Regions from separate parts of the Mesorhizobium sp. B2-3-11 genome, predicted to be linked through region 1. Evidence: predicted binding sites of a transcription regulator. Region 1 holds the regulator's gene; each other region holds the start of a gene.

Region 1 (7,566 bases):
GGAGATCATGTCCTTGATCGACATGATCTCGTCGTCGCCATGGCTCCAGCCCAGGCGCGCCAGGTAGTTCAGCAGCGCCTCGGGCAGATAGCCCATGGCGCGGTAGGCCTCGACGCCCAGCGCGCCATGGCGTTTCGACAGCTTGGCGCCGTCGGCGCCATGGATCAGCGGAATGTGCGACATCGACGGCACGTCCCAGCCCATGGCGTTGTAGATCACGGTCTGGCGTGCGGCATTGGTCAGGTGATCGTCGCCACGGATGATATGGGTGATGCCCATGTCGTGGTCATCGACGACGACGGCATGCATATAGGTCGGGTTGCCGTCCGAACGCAGGATGATGAAATCGTCGAGATCCTTGTTGGGGAAACGCACCTCGCCCTGGACCCGGTCCTGCACCACCGTCTCGCCCTCGGTCGGTGCCTTGATGCGGATGGCACCCTTGACGCCGGCGGGTGCCTCCGACGGGGCGCGGTCACGCCAGTGGCCGTTGTAGCGTGGTGGCAGGCCCTTGGCGCGTGCTGCCTCGCGCATTGCCTCGAGCTCGGCTGAAGTCTCGTAGCTGTAATAGGCCTTGCCCAGGCGCACCAGCTCCTCGGCCACCTCCCGGTGGCGCGGCGCGCGCTCGAATTGGGAGACCGCGTCACCGTCCCATGACAGGCCGAGCCAGGTCAGGCCGTCCAGAATGGCCGATGTGGCTGCATCGGTCGAACGCTCGCGATCGGTGTCCTCGATGCGCAGCAGCATCGTGCCGCCGGTGTGCTTGGCATAGAGCCAGTTGAACAGCGCCGTGCGCGCGCCGCCGATATGCAGATAGCCGGTCGGCGAGGGAGCAAAACGGGTGATGACCTTGTCGGGCATGGAACTCTCGGAGAACGTCTGAAGCTGAGTGCGGAGCGCGCGGACTTTCGCGCGTCGCGCGTTCATGTAGCATAGGGTGTCGAGGGCGCAAGGGGCAGACCCGATGACTGGACAAGGCCGGGGCTCGGATCGGGGCGAGGGCGCCATTGTCGGCGTCAGCGAGCGATCCCTGTTTGCGACGCCTCCTGCGATCCCGCTGCCATCGCCGCTCGTGGCTGCGCCCGCAACCCAGCCGCTGCAGGCGGATAGCCCAGCGCCAACTCCATCTCCTGCCGCACGCAGAATTGTGCGCGTGCGCCGGCAAATCGGCCCGATATCCTTTCCTCGCCTGCGTCACGGCGTGGCCAAGGCGGCGGAGCTGGAACTCGACCGGGGCGTCGCCTTCCTGCTGGTGCCGGTCTGCCTGGCCGTTGGGGCGATCTGCTACTTTTCGCTGGCGTCCGAGCCCGATTTTGCAAAGCCTGTCGCGGTCGTGGTTCTGGCGGCGGTATGTGCATTCGTCTCGCGCTCCTGGCCGAAAACCCATCTGTGTTTCATGGCACTGCTGTTGTGTGTGCTTGGCCTGCTTGCGGCGAAGGTCGAAACATGGCGAGCCGGAACCCGGATGCTGGGCTCGGAAATCTCGACGCAACTGACCGGTCGCGTGATCTCGCTCGAGGAGATGGAGAGCGGCCGCATCCGGCTGACCATGGACGTGATTTCGACCGCCCGGCCGAAACTGCGCTACGCGCCTGAAAGGGTCCGGCTTTCGGCACGCAAGATACCGCCCGAAATGACCGCCGGCTCGCTTGTCACAGGCTATGCCAAACTGCTGCCGCCGACCGGCCCGGTGCGGCCGGACAGCTACGACTTCTCCTTCGACAGCTATTTCGCCGGCATCGGCGGCAGCGGCTTCTTTCTCGGCAATCCAACGGTCGTCTCCGCCGAAGCCGGTGAGATGCCGCTGCCGGCACGCGTGTTTTCAGGCATCGAAAATGCCCGCGAAGCCATCGCCGACCACATCAGGGGCAGCATTGGCGGCGCCGAAGGCGAGATCGCGGCGGCGCTGATCGTCGGCGTGCGGGCCGGCATTCCCGATGAAATCAACGAAGCGATGCGGCGCACCGGCATCTATCACATCATCTCGATTTCAGGTCTGCATATGGCGCTGGTGGCCGGCACCATCATGGGTCTGCTGCGCGGCGCCTTCGCGCTGTTTCCAGGGTTTTCCGCGCGCCGGCCGGTGAAGAAATACGCCGCCGCCGCCGCACTGTTTTCGATCGCCGCCTATCTCGTCATTTCGGGCGTCGTCGTCGCGGCCGAACGCAGCTTCATCATGCTGGCGGTGATGCTGATCGCCGTCTTGTTCGATCGCGCGGCGCTGACCATGCGCAATCTGGCGATCTCGGCGATCGCCGTTATCCTGGTTTCGCCGCACGAGGTCGTCGGCCCGAGTTTCCAGATGTCGTTCGCGGCAACCGCAGCCTTGGTTGGCGCCTATGCCGGCTGGGCCGACCACCATGCGGGAAAGACGAGGCCTCCGCCGCCAAAGCGATCCCTACCCGGGTTTCTGACGCGAAAATTCCTCTTGGCGACAGGTGGATTGGCCATGACGTCCATCATCGCCGGCAGCGCGACGGCACTGTTTGCCATCTGGCATTTCCAGCGGGTGTCGCCGCTCAGCCTGTTCGCCAATCTGGCCGTCATGCCGATCGTGTCGATCGTGATGTTCCTGGCCGTCGCTAGCGCGTTGCTGATGCCGTTCGGGTTGGATTGGCCGGCTCTCTACCTCATGGGCAAGGGCCTGACAGCGATGATCGCCATATCGGCGTGGATATCGGAGCGCTCTCCGGTCGATGGAGTCGGGCTGATTTCGCAGCAATCCGTGCTGCTGGTCACCGTCGCGTTGGTCATCGCGACGATGGCGACGACGTGGCTCCGGCTCACGGCGGTGCCATTCGCGCTTGCCGGTCTGTTGACTGTGTCGCACACGCGCGCGCCCGATGTGCTGATCTCGGAAGATGCGCGGCTGGTGGCTCTGTCGATCGGCAATGGCGAACTGGCCGTCAACCGGGAACGTCCGAACGAATTCGCAGCCGACAATTGGAAACGCGCTCTGATCTCCGAAACAATCGTCCTACCGGAAATGTTCGAGGAGACGGACGGGCAATTCGATCTTGCCACTCCCACCGACCTGCCGCTGGGATCGCCGTTCTATTGCCGCGAAGGCCTGTGCCTTGCCAGGCACCCTTCCGGCGCGATCATCGCCTATGTCGAGGATCGCAAGAACACCTGGAAGGCCTGCGCCTTCGCCGACCTGATCGTCGTCAATGACGCGACCGCCTATGACACCTGTCATAATCCGCTGGTTCTCGTCGTCACCAAACGCCAGCTCGCCCGCAAGGGGAGTGCCGCCGTTTTCTTCGATCCCCAATCGGCCACGACGCCGGCTGAGATCGAATTCGCCGTCGACGGACCATACCGGCCTTGGCACGAGCAGCGAAAATTCTCACGCGAGGCGAGGGGGCTGGCCCCCTATAAAAAGGCCGACAAGCCCGATGGCAAGCCAGTTCAGTAGCGCCTGATCAGCCCGACGAGCTTGCCCTGCACCTTGACCCGATCCGGTCCGAAGATGCGTGTTTCGTAGGCTGGATTGGCGGCTTCGAGCGCGATCGAGGCGCCCTTGCGACGGAACCGCTTCAGCGTTGCTTCCTCCTCGTCGACCAGCGCCACGATGATTTCGCCCGGACTTGCTGTATCGGCATTGCGGATGATGACCGTGTCGCCGTCGAAGATACCGGCCTCGATCATCGAGTCGCCCTTGACTTCCAGCGCATAGTGCTCGCCGCCCATGATCATGTCCGGCGGCACCGAAATCGAATGCGTCTGATGCTGGATAGCATCGATCGGCACACCGGCGGCGATACGACCCATGACCGGGATGGACACGGCTGAAACCGCATCATCGTCGTTGCCGGCCGCGGCCAGGCGGGAAGGCGCCGTCGCCGGCCTGATCTGGCGGCCGAGACTGCCTTGGCCAAGGCTGCCCTGGATGACGCTTGGCGAGAACTTCTTTGCCGCATTGAGGCCCGGCGCGATCGAGTCCGGCAGCCGCAGCACTTCCAGCGCGCGCGCCCGATTGGGTAGCCGGCGAATAAAGCCGCGTTCCTCCAGCGCCGTGATCAGGCGATGGATGCCCGATTTGGAGGCAAGATCGAGCGCTTCCTTCATTTCGTCGAAGGAGGGCGGTATCCCGCTTTCCTTGAGCCGTTCGTGGATGAACATCAGCAGTTCATGTTGCTTGCGTGTCAGCATGGCGGCCCCCAAGGCATTGAACGAAAGGTCTGACCAGAATCGAAAAAACAAACCCAGAACAAACACTATCCGTTCCAGTTGTGTTCCGCAACCGTTTAAAGTTTAATGAATTTGTTAACGCGTCTGAAGTTTTTTGCCGCGACAGCGGACTGAGGCCGATCCTTTCCACGATCGGCAGGCATTGAAATCGTTTTGGTTAATGGCCTGTGGCCTATCCACTGATGGGCCTTGGCATCAGTCTTTCGGGGGGCTCTTCGCGGGTGGATTGTACAATTTATGGATCCATTATTCGCGGAACGAAACGAAATCAAAACGCCAACGATTGGTAGCTTAGGGGCGGCGATGGACCCAGGCGTTTGGCCCACTCCGGCCAGCGCATGCCAATAGGCGTCGCGCAAGCATTGAAGTCACCCGGAACCCGCTTGCAAGCTGCCGGCGCGGGCGGCGTATTTGGTCGCGCCGCTGTCTTCGCTATGGACATAGACGTGCAGGGTATAGCCGATATGCGCCGTCATCAGCGCCTTGGCCCGCTCGACGTCACGATCGAGTGCAGCTTCCATGATCGCTGTATGGTGTTCGATCGCAATCGCTTCGCACAATGCCTCCATTGCCTCTTCATAACCGTCCTTCAGGCCAGCCGCGGCCCGCAATGTCGGCGCCAGGCCGAGAAAACGATGATGCCGTCGCAGCTGATCGGCGATGGTCGAGCGGAATCGCATGAGCCAATTGGAAGTCGCCGCGCTCAGCAGCGCCACATGGAAAGCTTCGTGGTTCTCGTCCCATTTATCGACGGCCGCATCCGAAGGATCGTCGACCGCGGTCTTGCAACGGGAGAGCCGGTAGTGGGCGGTGACAACGGCATCCTCCCACTCCTTGCCGCCTTTTTCCATCGATTCGAGGAACAGGGGTATCTCGACCACCATCCTGGCGCGTGCCAGGTCCTCCAGTTCGGCCCGCGATACCGGAGCGACGGTAAAACCACGATTGCTGATGGCGGTGACAAGGCGTTCGGCCTCTAGCCGCGACAAGGCTTCGCGCAACGGCGTCCAGCCAACACCATAGGTGCCGCGCAGCGCACTCAGCTTGAGCGGGGCCCCGGGCATGAGGCGCGTCGTCAGGATATCGCGCCGCAACAGCTGATAGGCTGCCTCCGTCTTTGTGGAGATCGTTTGATCCTGCATCGCGGTCCACCCATGGTCTGGCAAAGAAAATTATATATGATGTTGGGGCATGGCAAGAATTATATATAATGTTTGACACGGGCCGGCGGACTGACCATGATCGCCGCAGTAGCCGCGCTGGAAGCGGCGTCGATCAAATCTGGGAGGAAATGATGTTGAAGTCGAAATCCGCTTGGCTGTCGGGTTTGTTCTTGGCCGGCGCATTGGTGGTGAGCGCCGGCAGTGCCGCCGCCGATCAAATCCGCATCGGCATCGCCAATTTTGGCGAGCATCCGCAATTGAACGCCGCCATAGCCGGCTTCAAGAAGGCGCTGACAGACAACGGCTTCGTCGACGGCAAGGACGTCGTCTATACGGAGAGCCATACCAATTTCGATGCATCGCTGGTGCCGCAGATGATCGCAAAGCTGCAGGCCGAGCAGCCCAAGCTGATCTACACCATCACCACGCCGGTCTCCCAAATCGCCAAGAAAGCGCTCGCGGGCTCCGGCATTCCGATCGTCTTTGCCGCGGTCACCGATCCGGTGGCGGCCAAGCTCGTGCCGTCGTGGGACTCGGGTGATGAAGGCATGACTGGCGCCACCGATCTTCAGGATGTTGCCGCGGTGATGGCCTTCACCAAGAAGCTGTTACCAAACGCCAAGCGTTTTGGTGTGCCTTACAATCCCGGTGAAGCCAACGACGTTGCCCTGATCGAAAAGATCAAGGCGGCGGCACCGGCCGCCGGTTTCGAGGTCGTGGAAGTCGGCATCGACAACGTCAATGACATTCAGCAACGCATCGCCTCGCTCGCCGGGAAAGCCGATGTGATCTACGGACCGACCTCGAATCTGATCCAGCCGGCGATCGCAGCTGTCTCGGCCGCCGCGCGCCAGGCCGGTATCCCGGTCGTCAACGCCGATGACAGCGCGGTCCGCAACGGCACCGTGCCGGCGAGCTTCGCGGTCAATTATACGCAGGTCGGGATCAACGCCGGCAACATCGCGGCCGAAGTCCTCAAAGGCAAGGATCCCAAGACGATCGCGCCGTCACGCCCGGCCTACAAGGACCACATGGCGTTGGTCTCGCGCAAGGCGATGGCTGCGTTCGGCATCGAGATACCGGCTTCAATGGCCGATTGCGGCTGCATCGTCGACTGACATCGGCGCTGTGAGGGTGACGGCGCGGGCGCTGTCACCCCGAGGTCAGGGAGGAACGATGCTCGAGATCCGATCCGCGCGTAAAGTATTCTACAAGGGCCAGGCCGACGAGAAGGTCGCGCTGGACGGCCTCAGCCTGTCGCTAGCCACAGGCGAGTTCGGCATCGTCATCGGCTCCAACGGGGCCGGCAAGAGCAGCATGCTTAATGCCATTTCCGGCGCTCTGATCCTCGATTCCGGCCAGATTCTGATCAATGGCGCCGATGTGACTGGTATGCCGGTGCACAAGCGCGCCTCGAGACTGGCTCGCGTATTCCAGGATCCGATGCGCGGCACCGCCGCCAGCATGACGGTTGCTGAAAACATGCTGCTGGCTGATTTGCGCAGCAGCAAGCGCACCTTACGCCAGGGGCTGAACGCCACCCGCCTTGCGTCCTACAGGGAACGCCTGTCGATACTGGGCCTCGGCCTTGAAAACCGCCTCGACACACGCGTCGACCTGCTCTCGGGCGGGCAGCGGCAATCCTTGTCGCTGATCATGGCGGTCGGCGGATCGCCTGACTTGCTGCTGCTCGACGAACATACCGCGGCACTTGATCCGCGCACGGCCGAGATTGTCATGCAGGCGACGGTGCGCGCCGTCAGCGCGCTGAAGCTGACGACTATGATGGTGACCCACAACATGCAGCACGCCGTCGACTATGGCAGCCGCGTGATCATGCTCGACGCGGGCCGCGTCCTTCTGGAAGTTAGCGGCGAGGAGAAGGCGAGGGTCACGGTTATCGATCTGATCGGCCATTTCTCCGTCAAAACCGACCGCATGTTGCTGGCGAGCTGATCACCATGGGTTTTGTTCAGGACATTCTCGCCAGCTTCGTCGCAATCATGCCGGTCACCCTGGCGCAGAGCCTGATCCTGGCCTTGGTCGTGCTCGGGATCATGATCCCGTTTCGCATGCTGAATTTTCCCGATCTCACCAGCGAAGGCGCTTTTCCGCTGGGCGGCTGCGTCTGCGGCGTTCTCCTTGCCGCCGGCGCATCGCCGCTGATGGGCATCGCCGCCGCCCTCGTTGTCGGCTTCGCGGCGGGCTG
Region 2 (7,566 bases), on a different contig from region 1:
GCACAAGAAGATCGCTTATCCGAAGCCGGATGGCGTGCTCACCTTCGACCGTCTCTCCTCGGTGTTCCTGTCCAATACCAATCACGAGGAAAACGAGCCGGTGCACCTCATCGTCGGCGACATGGCGCTGCAGCAACGGTCCGAGCACGATGTCTTTGCCGGACCTTCCACGCGCTATTGTCCGGCGGGCGTCTATGAGTGGGTGGACAAGGATGGCAACGCCGCCGCCGATCCGCAAGCCAAGGACGTGCGCTTCGTCATCAATGCGCAGAACTGCGTCCACTGCAAGACCTGCGACATCAAGGACCCGAACCAGAACATCAACTGGGTGCCGCCGCAGGGCGGTGAAGGACCGGTCTACCAGGGTATGTGAGCGGCGGCGGACCTCGTCTGTCGCCGCAGGGGCGGCCGTTTCAACCAAGCCCGTTGAAGCGCCGCTCGGAGTATGGTCTCATGGCTTCCGGAGAGGAGGCGGACATGCGCCCGAGGAATCTGACTATGATCGCCGCAGCCGGCATGCTGGTCTGCGCATCGGCTGCTTCGGCCGACACAAAGCTCACCGTGCATATCCGCAGCTATGACGTTGCCGGCAGGACCGGCGCCGCCCTTGTCGAGGCGATGGACCGATTGGGGCCCAAGCACGGCTATATGGCGCGCGCCATCGCCGAAACCGGCTACACCACGCACTGGGATCTCGATGTCGCCCGTCAGGATGGGACCTGTCGCCTGCGCCAGGCCAACGGGACGCTCGACGTGACCTACACTTTCCCACGGCGGCTCTCGCCAACAGATCCAGGCCTGCGCAAGCGCTGGGACCGGTTCATGGCCGGCGTGCGCAAACATGAGCATACGCACGGCCGCATTGCGGCGCGGATGATGCGGGCCACCGAAACCGCGCTTGTCGGGCTGAAGCGTCCCGACAACTGGTTCTGTGCGGGCACGCACGTCGAAGCGAGGCGGCGGATCAACGCCATCTATGCCGAATACGAAGCCAGGCAGAATGCGTTCGATGCGCGCGAGCATCGTGATGGCGGCCATGTCGAGCACCTGGTCGACGCGCTGACCAGACCTTGAAGGCGTCGTTGGCGTCTAGAGCAAAGTGCGTGGCGGTTTTCCCGGGCAAAGCGCGCAGCGCTTTCCTTGGGAAGTGCGTCGAAATGTCGAAATAAAGAGTTAGAGCGGTTCGGTGATTCTAACAACACTGAACCGCGCTTGCCCATTCGCGATGGTGCCCCGTCTTGGGACGGCGAAGCATCAGCCGCGCGGCTTACCTTGGAGATCGTGTGCCGCGAGCGCGCTCTCGTGCTCGTCATGCGGTTGCTTGTCGCCCGTGCGGACGGAGAACTCGACCAGCACCGGCAGATGGTCGGAGCCGGTATCCTCCAGCCGCGTCGAAGACAGGATGGTCAGCCCGCCCTTGCTGAACACCTGGTCGATCGGCAGGCCTGCATAGCGGCGCAGGAAATCGGGCAGTGTCCGGTGAATCCAGGTCGGGCCGGCTGAAGGCATGAGTGTCAGCCCGCCGAGAGCCGCGACCCGCCGCACCGCGGCACTCCAAGGCACGGCGTTGCAATCCCCGGCCAGGATCGCTGTCTCGCCGAGCTCGGCCAGTGGCTGCGCCAGTTCGCCAATCTGCCAGTATTGCTCCTTCGGCCAGGGCCAGGTCAAATGGATCGCGGCGACATCGACATCGCTCCCGCCAAAGTCGATGGTGGCGGTCGCCATCGCGCCGCGCGGCTCGCAACGCGGCGCGGTGTCGGCGACAAACGGCCGGCGCGACAGCAGCGCAACGCCGAACATGCGGTTCGGGTAAGGGCAGAGGATCCGGTAGGGATAGGCGCTGGCGATGTAGCCAAGCTCGGTCGTCCACATCGCCGACACCTCGTCGAGCGTGATCACGTCCGGATTGGTGCGGCCGATCAGTGAGAGCACTTTCTTCGGCGTTGGATTGTTGAAGCGAAGGTTCATCTGCAGCAGGCTGTAGACGATCTGGTCGGCGGGCTTGGCAACCGCCGGCTGCGGCCACAGCCTTGGCAATGCGCTTGCTGTCGTGACCAGGCAGGCGACCGCGAAGAGCAGTGCCGCGGCCGCTTGCAGCCGGTAGGAACTTGCAAGCAGCGGCAGCGCCAAAAGCGCCATCAGCACGCTGAGGTGAATGCGAAAATGCGAGAAGGAATCGAAAGCGGGGTGCAACGCGCCGAAAAACCCTGCCAACAAAGCGGCCGACAATGCCGTCATCGCCAGGAATGCCAGCCCAGCCATCATGTTCAAGCGCGCGCCTGTTGTCATTGAGGTCTTGTCTGCGAGGTCGTGTCCGCTGAATGCCGCCTGTCGATCAGTTCGATTTGCTTATCGGCCAAATTGCGGCCGAGCAAGACGACGAATTGCCTCGCCGAGCCTTCAAGCGACCGCCTACTGGAATGCTGTCTCCGAAAAGCTCCGGAGCTTGCGCGAATGCAGCCGCTCCATCGGCATCTCGGCCAGCTTTTCCATCGCCCTGATGCCGATGGTCAGGTGTTGCGCCACCTGGCGTTTGTAGAACTCTGTCGCCATGCCAGGCAATTTCAACTCGCCATGCAGCGGCTTGTCGGAAACGCACAGCAGCGTGCCGTAGGGGACGCGGAAGCGGAAGCCATTGGCGGCGATCGTCGCCGATTCCATATCGAGGGCGATAGCGCGCGACTGCGACAGGCGCTGCACCGGTCCGCGCTGGTCGCGCAGTTCCCAGTTTCGGTTGTCGATGGTGGCGACGGTGCCCGTGCGCATGATGCGCTTCAGATCATAACCCGACAGGCCGGTGACCTCGGCTACTGCTTCCTGTAGCGCAACCTGGATCTCGGCCAACGGCGGGATCGGCACCCACACCGGCAGATCGTCGTCCAGCACGTGGTCTTCGCGCACATAGGCATGCGCGAGCACATAATCGCCCAGCGCCTGGGTGTTGCGCAGCCCGGCGCAGTGACCAAGCATCACCCAGGCATGTGGCCGAAGCACGGCAATATGGTCGGTAATGGTCTTGGCGTTGGAAGGACCCACGCCGATATTGACCATGGTGATGCCACCATGGTTCGGCTTCTTCAGATGGTAAGCCGGCATCTGCGGCAGGCGCTGTGGCGCTACGCCTTCACTGGGAGCGCTCTGCCCGGACCGGGTGATAACGTTGCCAGGTTCGACAAATTCCGTGTAGCCTTCACCACCGTTTTCCATCAGGTCGCGGGCGCGGGCGACGAACTCGTCGATATAGAACTGATAGTTGGTGAACAGCACGAAATTCTGGAAATGCTGCGGGCTGGTTGCAGTGTAGTGCGTCATGCGGTGCAGTGAATAGTCGATGCGCTGCGCCGTGAACGGCGCCAGCGGCCGGGGCTCGCCGAAGGCGACCTCGAACGTACCGTTGGCGATCTGATCGTCGGTGCCGTCGAGATCCGGCACGTCGAACAGGTCGCGGATCGGCCGCTTGATACGTTCGGCATCAGCGCCGTCGACATAGGTGCCTTCCAGGAAAGCGAAATGCAGCGGGATCGGCGTGGTCGATTCCGAGACGGTCACCGACACGCCGTGATTGCGCATGATCAGCCGAAGCTGCTCGATGAGGTAGGTCTCGAACAGGTCCGGCTGGGTAACCGTGGTGGCGAAATGACCGGGCGTCGGCATGTGGCCATAGGCCTGGCGAGAGTCGACCTGGGTGAACGAACTCGTGGTGACGCCAATCTCGGGGTAGAAGGCCCGGTAGCGCTTGCTGCTGTCGCCGCCGGCGGCAAGGGCCGCGAAGGAATCGCGCAGGAACTTGGTGTTGCGGTCGTAGAGCACCTGCAGCGCGGCAACGGCCTTTTCGGCGTTGTCGAAGCTCTGCCGGCCAAAAGGCTCGGGCATGACGACAGATTCGATGGCTTGGGGATAGATTCGCTTTTCCATAACCCAATATAGAGACTTGGGCGACCGGTTGGGAGGGGTGTCGCCGCCGAAGGCGCCCAAAGCGCCCCTTTTTTCTTCAACCCCGCTGCAGGCTGACCAGCAGAACGAACCCGACGCCAGACTTTCTGAGCGCCGGCGCCTCGATCGTCGAGCCGGCATCGGCGCGCATCATCGGTACCGCCAGGACCGGGGCGGCCAGAACCATCAGGATAAGCGCCGCCCGCGGCAGGAGCCGGAGGGTCTTGAGAGTGTTGGCGGCGATGCGGTTCATGATGTCTGCGCTTTTCTTTTCGAGGTCCGGGCTATTTGGTTTCAGTGGCGAAGGTTGGTCGGGCAGGCGAGATGGCAGAGCCTGGAGGCTTCGTCCCAGGAGCGGGGGGAACGGCCCGCTTCGGCGACGAGAATGGCGAAGAACATTCCAAACAGGCTCATCAGCAGGCAGACGATGGTGAAGCGGCGAGCAAGCATTGGGTCTGTGTCTCCTTCAACACGCATGAGAATGCCCTGACGCCGCTGAACCGGCTCTGATGCCGGCGTTCATCTGCGGTTCAAATTGATTGACGCGACGTTGGCTGGGTCGCCGCCGGCCCCGGACGGCGATCGGGTGCGACAGTCAGCGCATCGGTAAAACGAAAACGGGGCCCGCCGGGCCCCGTTTTGAGATCACTGGGAAATGGTCGATCAGAGCTTGTGCCAAGTCTGGCTCTTGCAGATCAGTCCGCCGAGCACGCAGCCGCTCATCTTGAGCGAGGCGCCCGATAATGTCGCCTTGCCCGAATAGGTCTTGTCGTTTGCCGGGTCGGTGATGTTGCCGGTATATTTGTTGTCGCCGGCCGCCTTGAGCGAGCCGATGGTCTTGCCGGCATATTTGCCGGACTTGAGCGTGATGGAAAATGAACCGCCGCCTGAAATGGCCGCCGTGTCGCCTGCCTGCGTTTTCCAGTTGCCCTCTATCGGATCGGCCCACGCCGCGCCGCTCAGGATCAAAGTGGCCGCCAGGGCCAGGCTCACTTTTCGAAACATGTCTTCCTCCCTCTGGATAGCCGGCCGGATGCTCCGCCTCGCCGGTCTGCCGCTTACGCAAACGTAAGCTAATCCAGCTTCCGTCAAAACAAAAGCGGTGCCGCTACGGAAGACTTTGGCATTTTGAAAGCGCCTAAATTCGCTCTGTCGGCGCGGAAATGAAAACGATCGGCTCGTCGCGTTTGTTTCCCGTGGTTAGCGGAGTGTTGATTGCGGCCGTGAAAATTTTCGTCAAATTTGGCGAAAACCAGCCGAATTGCTGGCCCCGTATCCTTAACGAATTTCTGTGTTTACCTCTTGTTTTAGCTTTGTTTTCCTCAAATTAAGCACGCCATTTAACGACGGATTCAAGCCTGCGCGGCATTCTCGAAAGCATCGAAAGAGCGGCCCGGACAAGACAAACGGAGGCAGCTCTCGGGAGCCAGACAGGGGACTAAAATGGCAGGTTTTGAAATGCTTGAAGCAGGCTTCGGCGCCATGGGGGCAACTGCCCAGGCCGACATTCTTTTCGAACTGGGCATGATGTATGCGACCGGCCGCGATTGCGAGACCGACGTCGTTGCCGCCCACAAATGGTTCAACATCGCCGCCATCAAGGGTTCGGTCCGCGCCGCCGAGCTGCGCTCGGAACTCTCGGCGGCCATGTCGAAGGTCGAGATCGCCAAGGCGCTGCGCGAAGCCCGCGAATGGATGACCATGCACTGAGTTCCGCCAGACGGGAACGCTCCGGCCAAGACCGCTGAAAAGACGGTCGGGCCAACAGGGATAGGCTGCGCAGACAGCCAGGCCACAGGCCAACAACAAAAAGGATGCGGCAGGCCGACAGGTCCAAGCCGCCCGACGAACCATGATCCCGAAAGTGGAATCGGGGCCTCGGCAAGATCATGGCCAACAGGAAGACAGGGTAGGTGGGTTGGGTTCACAGCGCGGGGGCGCCGGGGAAACGGCCTGACAGGCAAAAAAGCCACGACCAGCCGGAACAAGGCTGGCGTGGCTTTTTTGCTTGAATGAGGCCAGGCAGGCCCAATCGAGTGGCGCCAATGCGCCTAGACAGGTCCGATGAAGGATGAAATTGTCCCGCCTCTCTGGAAGAAGCGCGGCCGGAGCGGCCGCGCGTGAGTGGAGGAGTTCTATTGTCATGAAAAAAATGAGTATTTTGAGCGCGGCCATTTTCGGCCTGATGATGAGCGCGCCGGTCGCATTCGCCGACGACATCACCGTCTCGGTGGTCGGCCCGATGACCGGACAACTCGCGACCATCGGCGATCAGTTCAAGCAGGGCGCACAAGCCGCCGCCGATGCCATCAACGCCGCGGGCGGCGTCAACGGCTCGATGATCAAGCTCGACATCGAGGACGACCAGTGCGATCCAAAGCAGGCCGTGTCGGTCGCCAACCGCATCGTTGCCAACGGCGTCAAGTTCATCGACGGTCATGCCTGCTCGGGTTCGAGCATCCCGGCCTCGGCGGTCTACGCAGAAGCCGGTGCGCTGATGATGAGCCCGGCGTCCTCGAACCCGGTGCTGACCGACGCCGCGGCAAAGGCCGGCTGGCCGACGATCATGCGTCTCTATACGCGTGACGACGCGCAGGGGGCTTTCATCGGCCCTTGGATCGCCAAGAAGTATGCCGGAAAGAAAGTCGTCATCCTGCACGACAAGAGCGCCTACGGTCAGGGCGTGGCTGACGCTGTCAGGGCAACCATGAATACTGGTGGCCTCAAGGAAGTCTACTATGACGCCATCAACCCCGGCGAGAAGGACTATTCGGCGCTTGTCACCAAGCTGAAGGATCTCAAGGCCGATGTCGTTTATTTCGGCGGCTACCATCCTGAGGCCGGGCTGATCCTGCGTCAGTCGGCGGAGCAAAACCTAAAGTTCCAGCTGATCATGCCGGATTCGATCGCCTCGCCGGAGTTCTGGCAGGTTGCCGGCCCGGCCGGCGAGGGCACCATGTTCGTGTTCCCGTCGGATCCGCAGGCAAAGCCGGAAGCCAAGGCGGCCGTCGAGAAGATCAAGGCGGGCGGCTTCGTGCCGGAAGGCTTCACGCTGTTCTCCTACGCCGTGGTCCAGGCTTTCGCCGAAGGCATCAAGCGTGCCGGCGGCGACGATCCGGCCAAGGTTGCCGAAGCGTTGAAGAACGGCACGCCGATCAGCACCGTTGTCGGCGACGTCACCTTCGACGAGAAGGGCGACCTCAAGAATGCCAGCTACGACATCAACCAGTGGCACGACGGCAAGTACGCGCCGATCGCGCAGTAATCGCTTTGACAGCCCAGGAAATGGCCGGGTTCGCCCCGGCCATTTCTGTTTGCGGCCCGCGATGCGCTCCTGCTATCAACTGGTGGCTGAGTTCGACGCGCTCTGTTCCTCGACGAACCGCACCAGCACCGTCCCGTCAGTGACCTGCGCCCCTTCCCCGGCGATCTCGGCGATCACGCCATCATGCGGGGCGGCGATGGTGTGCTCCATCTTCATCGCCTCGAGGATCAGCAGAATTTGCCCCTTGATCACAGCGTCGCCTTTCACCACGCGCACAAGCTTGACGAGACCCGGCATCGGCGCGCGCAGGCTGCCGGAGGCGGCAGCTGCTTCATCGCTCCTGGCCAGGGGATCCGGCACGGTGAAAG
Region 3 (7,566 bases), on a different contig from region 1:
GTACGATGATCAGGTCGTCCAAATATCCGAGTACGGGAATGAAATCGGGTATCAGATCGATAGGACTGAGCGCGTAGGCGGCGACCGCGCCGGCGGCAACTTTGGCGTACCAGGGAACGCGAGGATCGCGGGCGGCCAGCCACAGGGCTACCACATCGCGCTTGACGGCCCTCGCCCATTGCTTTGCCTTATCAAGGATAGTCACACGGCAACTCTCTTTTTGTAGGACCCCAAACCGTAAGGCGTCTCCGCTCCTTACAGCATGTCGCGGCGAATAGGATTCGCCCGACCTGCCACAAGATTCTGATTTTATGCTTGTCGTTATCCCGGAACCGAGGACACTTCCGGGTGACATGCATTGCTTCGATCATTGCAAGGATGTCCGCGATCCGCAAACTGAGCCGCCACCCAATTTCGGGTAGTGGGTCAGTTTGAAAATTCAGACGCTCGCGGAGCCTCAGACTTCAGTCCCATGGAATTGACTCGTTTCTGACTTTTTTCTGGGTGTATCTTTTCCATGTCGTCCGCCCGAGTAGAGCCAAGCGGACGGGTGGGGGCGGCTATCGTGCTTTCGCCCTATGAGGGAGGCAGGCATGTTGCCATACGGAGTGGCGGATTCCGCCGATCTGGAAGCTCTTGCGAACGTTTTCAACGACTACTGCGCCAAGCATCGAATTGTCAGAGAGGACGAGCGCGAACAGGTCGCGATCAAGATCATGTGCCTTTTCAAGCGTGGCATCATTGACCCTGACCGGTTATCGGCGGGACTTGAAAGGGTAGGCTAGACTAGGCAGCACTCGCCTTACTGGGCGTCCGGCCGGCAAATCCTGTGTCACCTCGCTGACCCACTACCCAATTTCGCGTCTTCTTGACAGGCCGTCCCTGCCGGATGTTACGCTGCTTGGGCTTGGGGAGTTGCCGTGAAGAAGACATATCAAAGCCGGTGCTGGTGAAGCGCGAATTGCTGTCGGCCGTGACCGCCGCCGCGCCAGCTGGTTCCGGACCCGGAAGGTAGCGGCGAGGGGCTGAGGCTCCTTCGCTCACAGTTCCTTTTCAGCCAACTCCCTGAATTCGTCGGGCACCAAGCGAGCCGCTTCCAGTGCCACCGTGCCGTAGCCGACCGCCTGTTTGCCGAAGCGCTCGCGGATCTTGTCGATGGCGCGGTCGGCGCCGAAGCGCGCCAGGCCTTTTTGGCTGCCCGGGCGGCGCTTCTCGTCGGCGAGGCCGAGCGGCAGGTCGAGCTGCAGTTCGGTGCTTTCCTCCAGGTGTGACACCGAGATCGCCAGCAGCGAGATGGTCTCCCGTGGATGATCGGCGAGCACGCCGCGCACCAGGTCGCCGGCGATCTCGGACAGCATGGCGGTCGCCGAGATCGGCTGCTCCAGCGTGATCGAGCGGGTGACAGCGCTGAGATCGGCGAAGCGCACGCGCACCGTCACCGTGCGGCCGGGGCGGTTCCTGGCGCGCAGCCGGCTGGCGACGCGGTCGGCCAGATGCAGCAGTGTCGGCACGATCACCCGCGCCACGGCCGGTTTTTGCCCGAGCGCCGACTGCGCGCCGGCCGAGTGCGCCCGGCGCTTCGTCTCCAGCTTGCGGGGATCGCGGTTCCAGGACAGGGCCGCGAGCTTTTCGCCGGCGGCGGGGCCGAGCAGCCGCGTCAGTGCGCCGCTGTGCGTCCGGGCCAGCTCGCCGATGGTCTCGACGCCAATCTCGGCCAGCCGCGCCCTGGTTGCCGGCCCGACGCCCCACATCAGCGCGACCGGCAAATCGTGCAGGAAGGCAAGTTCGGTGCCGGGATCGACCACCACCAGCCCGTCGGGCTTGGCAACCTGCGAGGCGATCTTGGCCAAATGCTTGGTGCGCGCCACGCCGATCGAGATCGGCAGGCCGAGTTCGGCGCGCACCCGGCGGCGGATCACGGTCGCGATCTCCCTGGGAGAGCCGAACAGGTGTGTGCAGCCGGCGACATCGGCGAAGGCCTCGTCGATGGAGATGCGCTCGACCACCGGCGTGAAATCGTCGAGCACCTTGATCGCCGCGTCGCCCAGCCGCTGGTAGTGGCTGAAATTGCCGCCGACGAAGATCAATTGCGGGCAAAGCTCGCGCGCCTTGCGCCCCGGCATGCCGCCGCGCACGCCAAAAGCGCGCGCTTCGTAAGAGGCGGCGAGCACAACACCACCACCGACCGCGATCGGCTTGCCACGCAATGTCGGGTCGAGCAACTGCTCGACCGAGGCATAGAAGGCGTCGAGATCGGCATGCAGGATGGTGGCCGTTGTTTCCATCCTGTTCCGCTCATCCGCGATTGCTGATAGATAGGAACCTATAGTGAACAAACAGAGATCGTTGTCAATTGGGTCTTTGGTGCATGGTGCCCTTTGAGGGTAACCGAGGCGCGTAAAGCTCCTCCTTTTTCCACAGGGGAGAAGGGAGGCAGCGCCACTTCCTAGACAATATGCTCCGCCCGCAGCGCTGCCTTCATCCGTTCCAGCGCCGGCTCGCCCCCGGCCGCCAGTTCTTCTGCGATACGGGCGAGCTTGTCGTCGGCCTTGCGGTGCCTGCTGCCCCACGCGCCAAGCGTGGCCAGCACCGGCAAGAGGTCGATGCCGGCCTCGGTCAGCCGGTAGATCGCCTTCAGCCCGTGGCTGGGATCGTCGCTGCGGGTGAGGATGCCTTCATCCTGCAGCGTCTGCAGCCGCTCGGCCAACGTGCGCGAGGAGATGCCTTCATCGGATTGCAGGAACTCGCGAAAATGCTTTTTGCCGGCGAAGACCAGGTCGCGGATGATGAGCAGCGTCCAGCGGTCGCCGAGCAGTTCCAGAGACAGGTTGATCGGGCAGCCGGATCTTTCACGCGTCGACATCTCTATGGTTCCATTTTTAAATCACTTTACTATTGACATCGTTCTTTCCGTCAGTCAAATGCTTTCAAAAGTAAATCGTTAGATCGCAACTTGGCCAGCAGGAGGACGTCATGAGCCAGGCCGTCGGGAAAATCAGCACGCCAAGAACCGTCGTGGTCATCGGGGCCACCAACGAGGTTGGCAAGGCGGTCGCCCAGGTCCTGACCGGGCGGGGACATATTGTGCGCGGCGTGGCGCGCGGCCTGGGTGTCGCGCTTGACGATAGCGACGCGCTCGCCTCCGCCTTTTCCGGTGCCGACAGCGCCTATGTAATGATTCCGTTCGACGTCACGGCGCCGGATCTTCATCGCTTCGAAGATGAAGTCGGCGCGCGGCTGGCGGCGGCGATCGCGAAGTCAGGCGTGCGCCGCGTCGTGCTGCTCAGCGGCCTCAACGCCCATCTCAGGATGGGAACTTCGCTCGGCGCCGTCTTGATGGAGGAACGGCTGGCGGCGCTCGGCCTCGACGAACTGGTGTTTTTGCGCGCTTCGTTCTTCATGGAGAACTTCGCCAAGGGCATGGGCTTTGTCCAGCAGGCCGCTTCCGGCATCTTCATGACGCCGTTTCGGGGCGATCTGCCGATCCCTTTGATTGCCGCCAGCGATGTCGGCCAGCGCGCCGCCGCCCTGCTGGACGCCACGCGTTTTCCAAGCGAGCGGATCATCGAATTGCATGGCGGCGGCTATTATACGTTCGAGCAGGCCACCGCGATCCTGGGCAGCGCGATGGGGAGGCAGGTCACTTACAAGGCGGCTCCATTCACCGAGGCGCGCGCCGGGATGATCGCCAACGGCCTGTCACCGAGCTTTGCCGATGCGCTCGGCGAAACTGCGGCGAGTTTCAACAAGGGCGAACGATGGGCGCTTGAAGCACCGTCAATCCGCAACGCCACGCCGACCACTTTCGAGAGTTGGGCACAAGCCTTTGCCCGTTCGCAAAGCGCGGCGTGATCCTTCCTGCCTGGAATCCGGAAACGAGGAGAACCCGATGAAAAAGCTGATTCTTCAGATGCAAATGTCGGTCGACGGTTTCGTCGGCGGCGATGCCGACCATCCCTGGCAACTCTGGGGATGGGGCGACGTCATCGGCTGGGACGAGGAGTTGAAGCGTGACTTCAACGCCGTGTTTGCCGGCATCGACACCATCCTGCTCAGCCGCAAGATGGCCGAGGAAGGTTACCTCACCCATTGGGGCCGTGCGGCGAGGAAATATCCGGCCGATCCGTTCCATGCCTTCGCCCAGCGCATCGTCGACGCGCGCAAGGTGGTGCCGAGCGACAGGCTCGAAGCCTCGCGTTGGGAGCGCACGACAGTGGTGAGCGGCGACCTGCCGCGAGAGGTCAACGCGCTGAAGGCGGGCGACGGCGGCGACATGGCCGTCTTCGGCGGCGCCGGCTTTGCGGCGGCGCTGATCGCGGCCGGGCTGGTCGACGAGTTCCAGCTGTTCGTCAATCCTGCCGTGCTGGGCGCCGGCCGTCGCATCTTCGACCAAGGTGGGTTCCGGAACCTGCGGCTGCTCGGCTCGAAGGCCTATGCCTGCGGCATGGTGGTCAGCCGCTACGCGCCGGCAGGCTGATCGGCGCACAGGCCTCGCGCCGACAAAAAGGACGTTTGGCCGGAATCCTTTGCCCGCTTCTCTTCGTCTTCAAGGTGCGGTCGTCGCAAGGGCGGCCCCATCAATCTGAATGGAGAGACAGACCATGATCCTGGTGACAGGCGCCACCGGCCTGAACGGCAAGGCAATCGTGCGCGAATTCGCGCGGCAGAAGCATCAAGTGAGGGCGCTGGTTCGCGATCTGGACCGGGCATCGGCGGCGGGGCTCGGCGGACTTGCCGGCATCGACCTGATCGAGGGCGATATGCGCCGGGCGGACACGCTTGGTGCCGCACTTAATGGCATCGATCGCGTGCTGATGATTTCGACCGCGGCCGACGACATGGTCGAGACGCAGTGTCGTTTCATCGACGCCTGCGGGCAGGCCGGCGTCGCGCATGTGGTGAAGTTTTCCGGCGCCGAATCCAACATCGGCTACGACGCGACGAAGTTCCGTTTCACGCGCATGCATGAGGAAATCGAGCGCTATCTCGAAGCGGCCGGGATGGCGTGGACCCACCTTCGCCCCAGCCAGTTCATGCAGGTCTATTTGCGCGACGCGCCGACCATCGCCACCGAAGGCACCTTCTATCTGGCGCTTGGCGACACCGAACTGTCGCCGGTCGATGTCGAGGATATCGCCAAGGTCGCCGTCCGGCTGCTGTGCGACGGTGGCCACGAAGGAGAGAGCCTCGACATGACCGGACCCGAGGCGCTGACGATGAGCGACATCGCGGCGCGGATATCGCAGGCGATCGGCAAGCCGGTCCGCTACGTCGATATCAGCCCGCGGGAGCGCCGGCGCAATCTGCTGGCCGCCGGTGTCCCCGCCGACTTCGCCGACGCACTGGACGAGCAATTGGCGGAGCGGCTTCGCCGGCCGAAATCGCGTGTGCATCTGGCGACGCATGAGATGTTCGGCGTGCGGCCGACGCCGTTCGTCGAATTCGCCCGGCGGTATGCCGCAATGTTTGGAGGCTGAGTGCGTCCGCAAAAAAGCACCCACCGTCACGTATCCTTTTTGTCTGCCCGTACGTCTCTGCCTTCCGAAGGTCGCGTCTTCCGCGATCCGCAACCCGAGGAGAATATCATGGCGAGCATCGAGAGCGAGGCAAACAGGAACCATTACGCTGTTATGGCGGCCAATGCGGGCAAGCTGACCAGCCCGCAGGCGATCATCGACCACAACGATATCCACTGGACGGCGCTGACCGGCGAGCCGCGCGGCGTCGACTATATCGAGATCGATGCCGGCGGCGTGCCGGCGATGTGGATCGTGCCGAAAGGCGCCGACGAGCAGCGGGTGCTGCTTCATGCGCATGGCGGCGGCTTCATCGGCGGCTCGATCTACACCCACCGCAAGCTGGTCGGCCATCTCGCCAAGGCCGTCGGCTGCCGGGCGCTGCTCTACGACTATCCGCTGGCGCATCAAGCCAAGCATCCGGCCCAGCTCGAGGCCGCGATATCGGCCTGGAACTGGCTCGTCGACCAGGGCTTCGACCCCGGGCGGATCGTGATCGCCGGCGACTCCTGCGGCGCGGTGCTGACCTATGGCGTCCTGCAGCGGCTGCGTGCGCAGGGGCGGCCGCTGCCCGTCGCCACGCTGATCATCTCCGGCTGGTTCGACATGGCGCTGACCGCCGCCAGCTATCAGACCAACCGCGAAAAAGATCCGGCCTTCGCCAAGGAAGCCGTCGACTGGCTGGCGGCCAATTTCATCAGCGATGCCGATCGGCGCGATCCCGAGGTCAGCCCGCTCTACGCCGATCTCTCCGGCTTTCCACCCGTCTTCCTGCAGGCCGGCGCCGACGAGACGCTGGTCGACGAAAGCCGCATGTTCGCCGAGCGGGCAAGGCAGGCGGGGGTCGAGACTCGGCTCGACGTGTTCGACGGCATGCTGCACTCCTTCCAGATGATGGCCGGGCGGGCGCCGGAGGCCAACGAGGCCATTGCCCGCTTCGCCGCCTGGGTACGGCCGAGACTGGGGCTGCCGGCTGCCGGTGAGAAGACCCGCGAAAAGGCGGCGTGAGCATGCGACGGCTGATCGTGTCGAGTTTCGTCTCGCTGGACGGCGTCATCGAGGGGCCCATGACATGGGCCTCGCCGTTCTTCGTCGGAGAGAATGTGGACCACGCCTTGCAGGCGCTTTCGAACGTCGAGTTCTTCCTGCTTGGCCGCGCCACCTACGAGATGTTCTTCGCGCGCTGGCCCGGGATCAAGGGTCCCTACATGGACCGCATCAACGGCCTGAAGAAGCTGGTCGCCTCGACGACGCTGAAGACGGTGTCGTGGAATGCCACGCTCATCAACGGCGACGTCGCCGAGGCGCTCGCGGCGCTGAAACGCCAGCCGGGCGGCGACATCCTGAAATATGGCGTGTCGCAGCTCGACCGCACCTTGCTTTCCGCGGGGCTGGTGGACGAGTATCATCTGTCGATCGTGCCGACATGGGTGGGGCACGGCAAGCGCGCCTTCGACGATGTTGGTTCCATCAACCTCGATCTTGTCGGCACGCATCGTTTCGACAATGGTGTGGTGACCCTGATCTATGTGCCGCGATGAACCAGCAAATCCGCAAATCCCTCGACACGACGCAAGGCATGCGGGCCTGGCCTGAGCCCGACCGCGTGTTCGACCTGCGATATGCCGCGTTCCTGGACACGGTTTCGCATCTGCGCGCCAGGCTGCATCGCTATTGCGCGCGCATGACCGGCTCGGCGCTGGATGGCGAGGACATCATGCAGGAGGCGCTGTTCGAGGCCTATCGCAAGATCGAGCTGCTCGACGACGCGCAGGCGCTGCGGCCGTGGCTTTTCCGCATCGCGCACAACCGCTGCATCGACTTCATCCGCAATCGCCGCACGCGGCACGCGGCCGAAGCCTTCTATGCCGGCGACGACATCGTGCTGCCGGTCGAGCCGGCCGGTCCGGGGGCCGGCCGCGCCATCGAGCGGCTGGTCGTGCATCTGCCACCGAAGGAGCGCGCCTGCGTGCTGCTCAAGGATGTCTTCGACCATTCGCTGGAGGAGATCGCCGACCTCGTCGGTTCGACATCGGGCGGCGTCAAGTCG
Region 4 (7,566 bases), on a different contig from region 1:
GCGAGCGCAGATACCAGGCGTCGAGGGGAATGCCCTGGCCGGTCATTTCAACGGAATGGTCGACATTGTAGTTGGCGATCAGCACGGCGAAGTTGATGAAACAGCAGGCATAAGCGCTAGGGATAACGTCGGAAGATTGGCGGATCGCGGCCATGGATTTTCCGAGCGCGATGCGGGCGGACAAAGGGGATGACAATTGCGGCGGGCTTGGCGCGTGGCGGGTCGACCAGCCACCAGCCTTCGCTGCGCAGCCGATAGGGCAGATGGGGTTTTGCTCGCTTGTGCATGCCGCCTGTCTCGCAAGCTGGCAGGGAAGCGATGCGGCGGATCGGAGGAGGTTTTCCGCAGGCGAGTGCAGTTTTCGTGCAGGGCTGGTGCGCTGCCCGCCATCGGTTCCGGACGTTGGCGCCGCCCCAGCCAGGCTCCTTTCCCTCTCCCTCCGGAGGGGGCAGAGGTGGCTCGGCGAAGCCGAGACGGAGCGGGGAACCACCTGGTAACCGCCGCAAACGGACATAGGGCACTAGGCGCAAGCCTCGCATCGCCTTGCGCCCAAAGGGTCGCCCCCCACTCCGTCGAGCTGCGCTCGACACCTCTCCTCCGATCGACGCGGGAGAGGAAGGGTCCCCTTCCGCAACTGCCGCAGAGGACGGAAGGGGCAGCGCAAGCTTTCGCGGTTGGCGCGTGTCAGGTACCGGGCGGACGCTTGCCTCGACCAACCACACGCGGCATAGATCGGACATGGAACCCTACCGCCCGCGCCGCTCCGTGCTCTATGTCCCGGCCTCCAACGAGAAGGCGCTGGCCAAGATCGCCCAGCTTGCCTGCGACGCCGTCATCATCGATCTGGAGGACGCCGTTGCCCCCGCCGACAAGGTCGCCGCGCGCGAAAAACTGGCTGGCATTTTCGCCAATCGCCCTGATGCCGACCACAATGGCCGGCGCTGCGAGATGGTGGTGCGCGTCAATGCGCTGTCCAGCGAATGGGGTACTGACGATCTTGCGGCCGTCGCCAAGGCGGAACCGGACGGCATCCTGCTGCCAAAGGTCGACACACCGCGCGACGTGCTCGAGGTCGGCGATGTGCTGGACGACAATTTTGCTCCCGAGACCGTGAAACTATGGGCGATGATCGAGACGCCCAAGGCCATGCTCAACATCGGCGCCATCGCCGAACTCGGCCGTGACCCCGCCTCGCGGCTGGATTGTTTCATTGCCGGGACGAATGACCTGATCAAGGATACCGGCGTGCTGGCAACGCCGGACCGCGCCTATCTCCTGCCATGGCTGATGCAGATGCTGCTGGCGGCGCGCGCCGGCGGCCTCGACATGCTCGACGGGGTGTTCAACGACTTTCGCGATCCGGATGCGTTTGCGCGCGAGTGCGCTCAGGCCGCCGCCATGGGCTTTGACGGCAAGACGCTGATCCATCCATCGCAGATCGAGGCCGCCAACCGTGCCTTCGCCCCGTCGGCGCAGGCGCTGGCCGAGGCGCGCGCGGTGAAGGATGCCTTCGCGCTGGCGCAAAACAGCGGCAAGGACGTCATCGCGCTGAATGGCAGGATGGTCGAGCGGCTGCACCTGGCGCAGGCCGAAAAACTGCTGGCGAAGGCCGCCGCCATCGGCGCATGATATTCGTCGACTTGGGATTCATGACAGGAATTGGACGATGAAACTCTACCGCTTTCTCACCGCCCCGGACGACGCCAGCTTCTGCCATAAGGTGACGGCGGCGCTGAACAAGGGCTGGCATCTGTTCGGCTCGCCGACCTACGCCTATGACAAGAAAGCCAAGACCATGCGCTGCGGCCAAGCCGTGGTGAAGGATGTCGACGGCCAGGAATACGGGCCGGATACCAAGCTCAGCGACTGGTAGGTGGAAAGCGCGGAGGCTCCTCTCTTTTCGTCATCCTAGGGTAAAGCAAGGAGCCAAGCGAGGCGGCGCAGACCCCTAGGGTGACGAAAGTGGTCTACTCAGCAGCCTCTTCGATCTTCTCCATATCATCGTCCGACAGGCCGAAATGGTGGCCGATCTCGTGGATCAGCACGTGGGTGACGATGTCGCCCAGCGATTCCTCGTTCTCGGCCCAGTAGTCGAGCATGGCGCGGCGATAGAGGGTGATGCGGTTCGGGCCTTCGCCGGTTTGCGGGTTCCAGCGTTCGGCGATGCCGCGCCCCTCGAACAGGCCGAGCAGGTCGAACGGCGTCTCCAGCGACAAATCGTCCATGATCTCGTCGGTCGGGAATTCGGCGATCTGGATGATGATCTCGCCGGTCAGCTTACGAAATTCCTCCGGCAGATGGGCGTAGGCCTCCAGCGCCAGGAACTCCAGTTCCTCCATCGAGGGCGCGAGTTCGCCATGCCAGGTGCGGGTCTTGTAAATGCGGGCCATGCTTTGTCCTTTGACCCGGCATATAGGCTTTCGCACTGATCGAGGCAAATGACGCCTATAGGCCGGTGTCGCCCAGGGGAGGAATAAATTCCTCATGACTCTGCTTGACTCTTCGGATCGCCTCTGGAATCCTAGAGAACATAACAGGAACAATTGTGAGTGGAAGCTGACCGTCATGGCGATGACCGCCGTGGCGCGGGAGACTGTTTTTTCCCTGCGCCGCCAGATCGCGAAAATAGAGGGAACGCTGCCCGAGCGTCTGCAGGCGCCGGCGGCGGCAACCCTTGATGCCGGCGCCGGCAGCGATCTGACGATCGTCCGGCGCGGCCTTGCCGCGGCCTTGCCGGATGCTTTCCTGCCCATCGGCATCGAGCGGCTCGATGCCGCGCTCAGCGGCGGCCTGCCGAAAGCCGCCCTGACCGAAATCCATGGCCTGGAGACCCGCGATGCGGGAGCCGTCGCCGGCTTCGCTCTGTCGCTCGTCAGCCTGATCCTCAACCGGGCGCAGGGGCTGCCCATCCTATGGATCGGGACATCGGAAATTTTCCACGAGGCCGGCTTTCCCTACGCCAGGGGGCTGCATGGCTGCTTCGGCATTGAACCCGGGCAATTGCTGTTTTCCGAGGCGCCCAGGCTTGTCGATGCGCTGTGGATCGCCGAGGAGGCGGCCCGCATGACCGCGCTTGCCGCCGTTATCCTGGAAATCCGCGGCAATCCGCAGCGGCTCGACCTGACCGCGACACGCCGCCTGCATGCGCGGGCGCAAGCTACCGGCCGGCCGGTGTTCCTGCTGCGGCAGGCGGCCGAGCCGGAACCGACGGCGGCGCCTGTCCGTCTGATCGCCGCGTCGGCGCCGGCCGTGCCGCGCGCCACGGTCGCCGGGCCGCTCGCCGGCTCGATCGGCTACCCCGCCTTCACCATCAGCATCGGCAAGAGCCGCACGGCCCTGCCTGGACAATTCACACTGGAGTGGAACCCCGATGAACGCAGATTCGAGGAAAGAAGGGGCGAGGAAAGACACGGTGGAGGCAGCGAATGGGCAGAGAATCCTGTCCCTGTGGTTTCCCTATCTGGCGACCGAAAGGATCCTGCGGCAGCGTCTGGGGAAATCCTGGCGTTCCCGGCCGCCGGATCATCCGCGGCCATCTCACCCACCGCTCGTGATCAGCCACCGCCAGGGCAACGCGCAGCGCATCTCGGCCCTCGACGAGCGAGCTGAGGCGCTGCACCTGAAGCGTGACATGGGGATTGCCGATGCGCGCGCCATGCATCCGTCGATCGACATCGTCGAAGCCGATCCGGAGGCCGACCGGCGCCTGCTCGCGGGCCTTGCCGACTGGTGCGACCGCTACACGCCGCTGGTCGCGCTGGACAGCATCGACGGCCTGTTCCTCGACGTCACCGGCTGCACCCATCTGTTCGGTGGTGAACGCGCCATGCTGGACGAGATCCTGTCGCGCTTCTTCCACCAGGGGTTCGACGTCCGCGCCGGGCTTGCCGGTACGCCCGGGGCGGCCTGGGCGGCGGCACGCTTTTGCGGCGGCCGCATCGTTGTATCGGGCGAGGAGGAAGCCTTGCTTGCCCCCTTGCCGCTGGCCGCCCTCCGCATAGCGCCGGAAACCCGGACCAGCCTGGAAAGTGTGGGGCTGCGCACGGCGGGCGCCGTCATGGCCGCGCCGCGCGCGCCGCTCGCCCGCCGCTTCGGCGCTTTGCTGCTCCGGCGCCTCGACCAGGCGCTTGGCCGTCTCGACGAAGCGATCTCACCGCGCCTTCCCGTCGCGCCGCTTTCCGTCGAACGCCATCTCGCCGAGCCCGTCACGCTGACGGAGGAGATAGAACGGCTGGTGGGCATGCTGGCGACGACCTTGAAGACCGACCTCGAACGCCGCGGCGAAGGTGCCCGGACGCTGGCGCTGCTGCTCTTTCGCGTCGACGGCGCCGTCAGCCGCATCGCGCTCGGCACCTCGCGGCCGATGCGCGAACCCTCGTTGATCCGGAAATTGTTCCATGAAAGGCTGGCAGCACTCGAGCAGCATATCGATGCCGGCTTTGGCTTCGACCTGGTGCGCCTCTCGGTGCTGGCCGTCGCCGCTTTCGACACGCAGCAGACCGATCTGACCGGCGAGGCGGTGGATGATGGCGCCGACATCGCCCTGTTCGCCGACCGTATCCGCGCCCGCCTCGGCGAGGGCGCGGTTCTGCAGCCGGTTCCCGTGGAAAGCCATCTGCCCGAACGCGCCGTCGCCATCGTCCCCTTCAGCGAGGCGCCGCGCCGGACCACGCCGCCGAAGAAGCCGGACAGGATGCAGGTGCCGATGACCATCTTCCCGCCGGAACGGCCGATCCGGCTGTTCCGCGCGCCCGAGCCCATCGATGTGCCGGCCACCGAAATGCCGGAGGGACCGCCGCTGCATTTTCGTTGGCGCCGTGCACTTTACCGCGTTACCCGTGCCGAAGGTCCGGAGCGCATCGCCGCCGAATGGTGGCGCGAGGCGCCAGGCGATCCGGCGGCATCGACACGCGACTATTTCCGCATCGAGGATGCCGATGGCCGCCGCTACTGGCTCTACCGGCAAGGCCTGTACGGCGGCGTCTCGCAGATCCCGCCGCGCTGGTTCATGCACGGGGTCTTCGCATGAACGCGTTGACCGTCATTCCCTATGCCGAGTTCGGCATCCAGTCGAACTTCTCCTTCCTGCGCGGCGCCTCCAAACCCGAGGAACTGGTGGTCGCGGCCAAGCTCATGGGCTTCTCCGCGATCGGGCTCGCCGACCGCAACAGCGTGGCCGGCGTGGTGCGCGCCTGGCAGCAGGCCAAGGTCGAAAAGCTTGCCTATCACCCCGGCTGCCGGCTGGTTTTTGGTGACGGCACGCCGGACATTCTCGCCTATCCAAGGGACCGCAAGGGCTGGGGGCATCTGTGCCGCATGCTCACCCAGGCCAATCTGCGTGACGAGACCGAAAAGGGCGCCACCCTGCTCCGGCGCGACGACCTGCTCGAATGGGGCGACCGGATGTCGCTGGCGGTCCTGCCCGATCTGGCGGCCGGCGCGCAGGACAGCCTGGCTTTGCTCCGCCAACTCCAGGACCGCTTCGGCAGGGCCCTGCGGCTCGGCGTCTCACCCTGTTATGCCGGCCATGATCGCTTCCGGATCGAGCAGGCGGCGGCGTTTGCCGAGAGCGCCGGCATACCGCTGATGGCGACCAACGATGTGCTCTATCACACGGCCGAACGCCGCCCGCTGCAGGACGTGCTGACCGCGATCCGCCTCAATGTTCCGGTCGCCGAGGTGGGGCTGGAACTGACCGCCAATGCCGAACGCCATTTGAAGCCGCCGCTGGAAATGGCGCGCCTGTTCCGCAGGCACCCGCAAGCGCTGGCGGAGACGCTGCGTTTCGGGGAAGAGCTGACCTTCTCGCTCTGCGACCTCCAGTACAATTATCCGGACGAGCCGACGGAATCGGGCCTCGGTCCGCAGGCGGAGCTGGAAAGGTTGGCAAGGGAGGGAGCAGTCAACCGCTACCCGGCAGGTGTGCCTGAATCCGTGACCAAGCGCATCGAGGAAGAGCTCGCTCTGATCGAGCGCCTCAACTATGCCCGTTACTTCCTGACCGTCTACGACATTGTCAAATTCGCGCGCAGCAAGGATATTCTCTGCCAGGGGCGTGGGTCGGCCGCCAACTCGGTCGTCTGTTTCTGCATCGGCATCACCGAAGTGGGGCCGGAAAAGATCAATTCGCTTTTCGAGCGCTTCATTTCCGAGGAAAGGAACGAACCGCCTGATATCGACGTCGATTTCGAGCACGAAAAGCGCGAAACCGTCATCCAGTACATCTACGAGAAATACAGCTCCAAGCGTACCGCCCTTGCCGCCGCCGTCATCAGCTATCGCGGCCGTTCGGCGCTGCGCGAAGTGTCGAAGGCGATGGGCCTGTCGGAGGATGTCCGGGCATCGCTTTCCGGCTCGATCTGGGGCTGGTCGACCTCGGAACTCGGCGAGAAGGAGGCGAGGGCCGGCGGCCTCGACCGCAGCGACCCCATATCGCGGCATGTGATGGAACGCGCCAACGAGATCATGGGCTTCCCCCGTCACCTCTCCCAGCATGTCGGCGGCTTCGTCATCACCAGGGACCGGCTCGACGAGATCGTGCCCATCGTCAAGACGGCGATGGACGAGCGCAAGATGGTCGAATGGGACAAGGACGATCTGGACTCGGTGAAGATCCTGAAAGTGGATGTGCTGGCGCTCGGTATGCTGACCTGCCTGCAACGCGCCTTCACCCTGCTCACGGACCATTATCCGAAGGCGCGGGATGAATTTGGCCAGCCCTATGTGCTGGCCACTCTCCCGGCGGAGAACCAACGTGTCTATGACATGATCTGCCGTGCCGATACGCTCGGCGTCTTCCAGATCGAATCGCGCGCGCAGATGTCGATGCTGCCGCGTCTCAAGCCACGCGAATTCTACGATCTCGTCATCGAGGTGGCGATCGTACGCCCCGGCCCTATCCAGGGCGACATGGTCCACCCTTATCTGCGTCGCCGGCAAGGCAAGGAAGCGGCCGAGTATCAAAAACCGGAGCTGGAAGCGATCCTCGGCAAGACGCTTGGCGTGCCCCTGTTTCAGGAACAGGCGATGAATATCGCGATCGTCGCCGGCGGTTTCAAACCGGGCGAGGCCGACGAATTGCGCCGCGCCATGGCCACCTTCAAGCGTACCGGCACCATCGGCAATTACCGCCAGCGCATGATCGACGGCATGGTCGGCAAGGGCTACACGAAGGACTTCGCCGAGCGCTGCTTCAAGCAGATCGAGGGTTTTGGCGAATACGGTTTTCCCGAAAGCCATGCCGCCTCCTTCGCACTGCTCGTCTACGCCTCCTGCTGGTTCAAGACCTTCTATCCCGACGTGTTCTGCGCCGCGATCCTGAACTCGCAGCCGATGGGCTTCTATCAGCCGGCGCAGCTGGTGCGCGACGCCCGCGACCATGGCGTCGACATCCGCGAGGTCGACGTCAATTTCTCCGTCTGGGACTGCACTTTGGAAAAGGCGTCTTTCGACCCGGCCCGTATCCTGCCGCGCCATGCCGACATGCGCGGTGTCATCGAGACAAGCCATGCGCTGCGGCTCGGCTTCAGGCAGGTCAAGGGACTTTCCAAGGAACGCATGGAGGCT

What was found. Region 1 encodes LexA, which represses DNA repair genes until DNA is damaged. Its sites were predicted from a motif close to TGTTCNNNNTGTGTTCNG; they were not measured.
Region 2: FJ960_RS23490 (sel1 repeat family protein) is a predicted target of LexA. The motif match lies at 5,237-5,254, and genes of this name have one in related genera.
Region 3: dinB (DNA polymerase IV) is a predicted target of LexA. The motif match lies at 2,318-2,335, and genes of this name have one in related genera.
Region 4: FJ960_RS26205 (metallopeptidase family protein) is a predicted target of LexA. The motif match lies at 2,525-2,542, and genes of this name have one in related genera.

The regions. Positions count from the first base shown of each region.
Region 1 is NZ_VFVS01000001.1:456,781-464,346, reverse strand. Features, by position in the region: gene gltX (glutamate--tRNA ligase) at 1-861, opposite strand, end outside; gene FJ960_RS02465 (ComEC/Rec2 family competence protein) at 965-3,418, shown strand; gene lexA (transcriptional repressor LexA) at 3,412-4,155, opposite strand; gene FJ960_RS02455 (GntR family transcriptional regulator) at 4,563-5,336, opposite strand; gene FJ960_RS02450 (ABC transporter substrate-binding protein) at 5,489-6,475, shown strand; gene FJ960_RS02445 (ABC transporter ATP-binding protein) at 6,534-7,313, shown strand; gene FJ960_RS02440 (ABC transporter permease) at 7,319-7,566, shown strand, end outside.
Region 2 is NZ_VFVS01000019.1:91,946-99,511, forward strand. Features, by position in the region: gene FJ960_RS23460 (electron transfer flavoprotein-ubiquinone oxidoreductase) at 1-373, shown strand, start outside; gene FJ960_RS23465 (DUF922 domain-containing protein) at 478-1,074, shown strand; gene FJ960_RS23470 (endonuclease/exonuclease/phosphatase family protein) at 1,255-2,265, opposite strand; gene FJ960_RS23475 (AMP nucleosidase) at 2,413-3,873, opposite strand; gene FJ960_RS23480 (hypothetical protein) at 3,992-4,186, opposite strand; gene FJ960_RS29575 (hypothetical protein) at 4,228-4,383, opposite strand; gene FJ960_RS23485 (DUF2147 domain-containing protein) at 4,597-4,938, opposite strand; gene FJ960_RS23490 (sel1 repeat family protein) at 5,377-5,643, shown strand; gene FJ960_RS23495 (branched-chain amino acid ABC transporter substrate-binding protein) at 6,077-7,198, shown strand; gene FJ960_RS23500 (acetyl/propionyl/methylcrotonyl-CoA carboxylase subunit alpha) at 7,274-7,566, opposite strand, start outside.
Region 3 is NZ_VFVS01000006.1:102,343-109,908, reverse strand. Features, by position in the region: gene FJ960_RS10755 (YkvA family protein) at 1-205, opposite strand, end outside; gene FJ960_RS10750 (hypothetical protein) at 594-785, shown strand; gene dinB (DNA polymerase IV) at 1,041-2,285, opposite strand; gene FJ960_RS10740 (helix-turn-helix domain-containing protein) at 2,447-2,863, opposite strand; gene FJ960_RS10735 (NmrA family NAD(P)-binding protein) at 2,974-3,852, shown strand; gene FJ960_RS10730 (dihydrofolate reductase family protein) at 3,890-4,477, shown strand; gene FJ960_RS10725 (SDR family oxidoreductase) at 4,602-5,477, shown strand; gene FJ960_RS10720 (alpha/beta hydrolase) at 5,586-6,524, shown strand; gene FJ960_RS10715 (dihydrofolate reductase family protein) at 6,527-7,057, shown strand; gene FJ960_RS10710 (sigma-70 family RNA polymerase sigma factor) at 7,054-7,566, shown strand, end outside.
Region 4 is NZ_VFVS01000024.1:64,867-72,432, reverse strand. Features, by position in the region: gene FJ960_RS26220 (DUF4153 domain-containing protein) at 1-154, opposite strand, end outside; gene FJ960_RS26215 (CoA ester lyase) at 739-1,629, shown strand; gene FJ960_RS26210 (DUF1737 domain-containing protein) at 1,667-1,873, shown strand; gene FJ960_RS26205 (metallopeptidase family protein) at 1,968-2,390, opposite strand; gene FJ960_RS30030 (hypothetical protein) at 2,566-3,609, shown strand; gene FJ960_RS26195 (DUF6504 family protein) at 3,551-5,029, shown strand; gene FJ960_RS26190 (error-prone DNA polymerase) at 5,026-7,566, shown strand, end outside.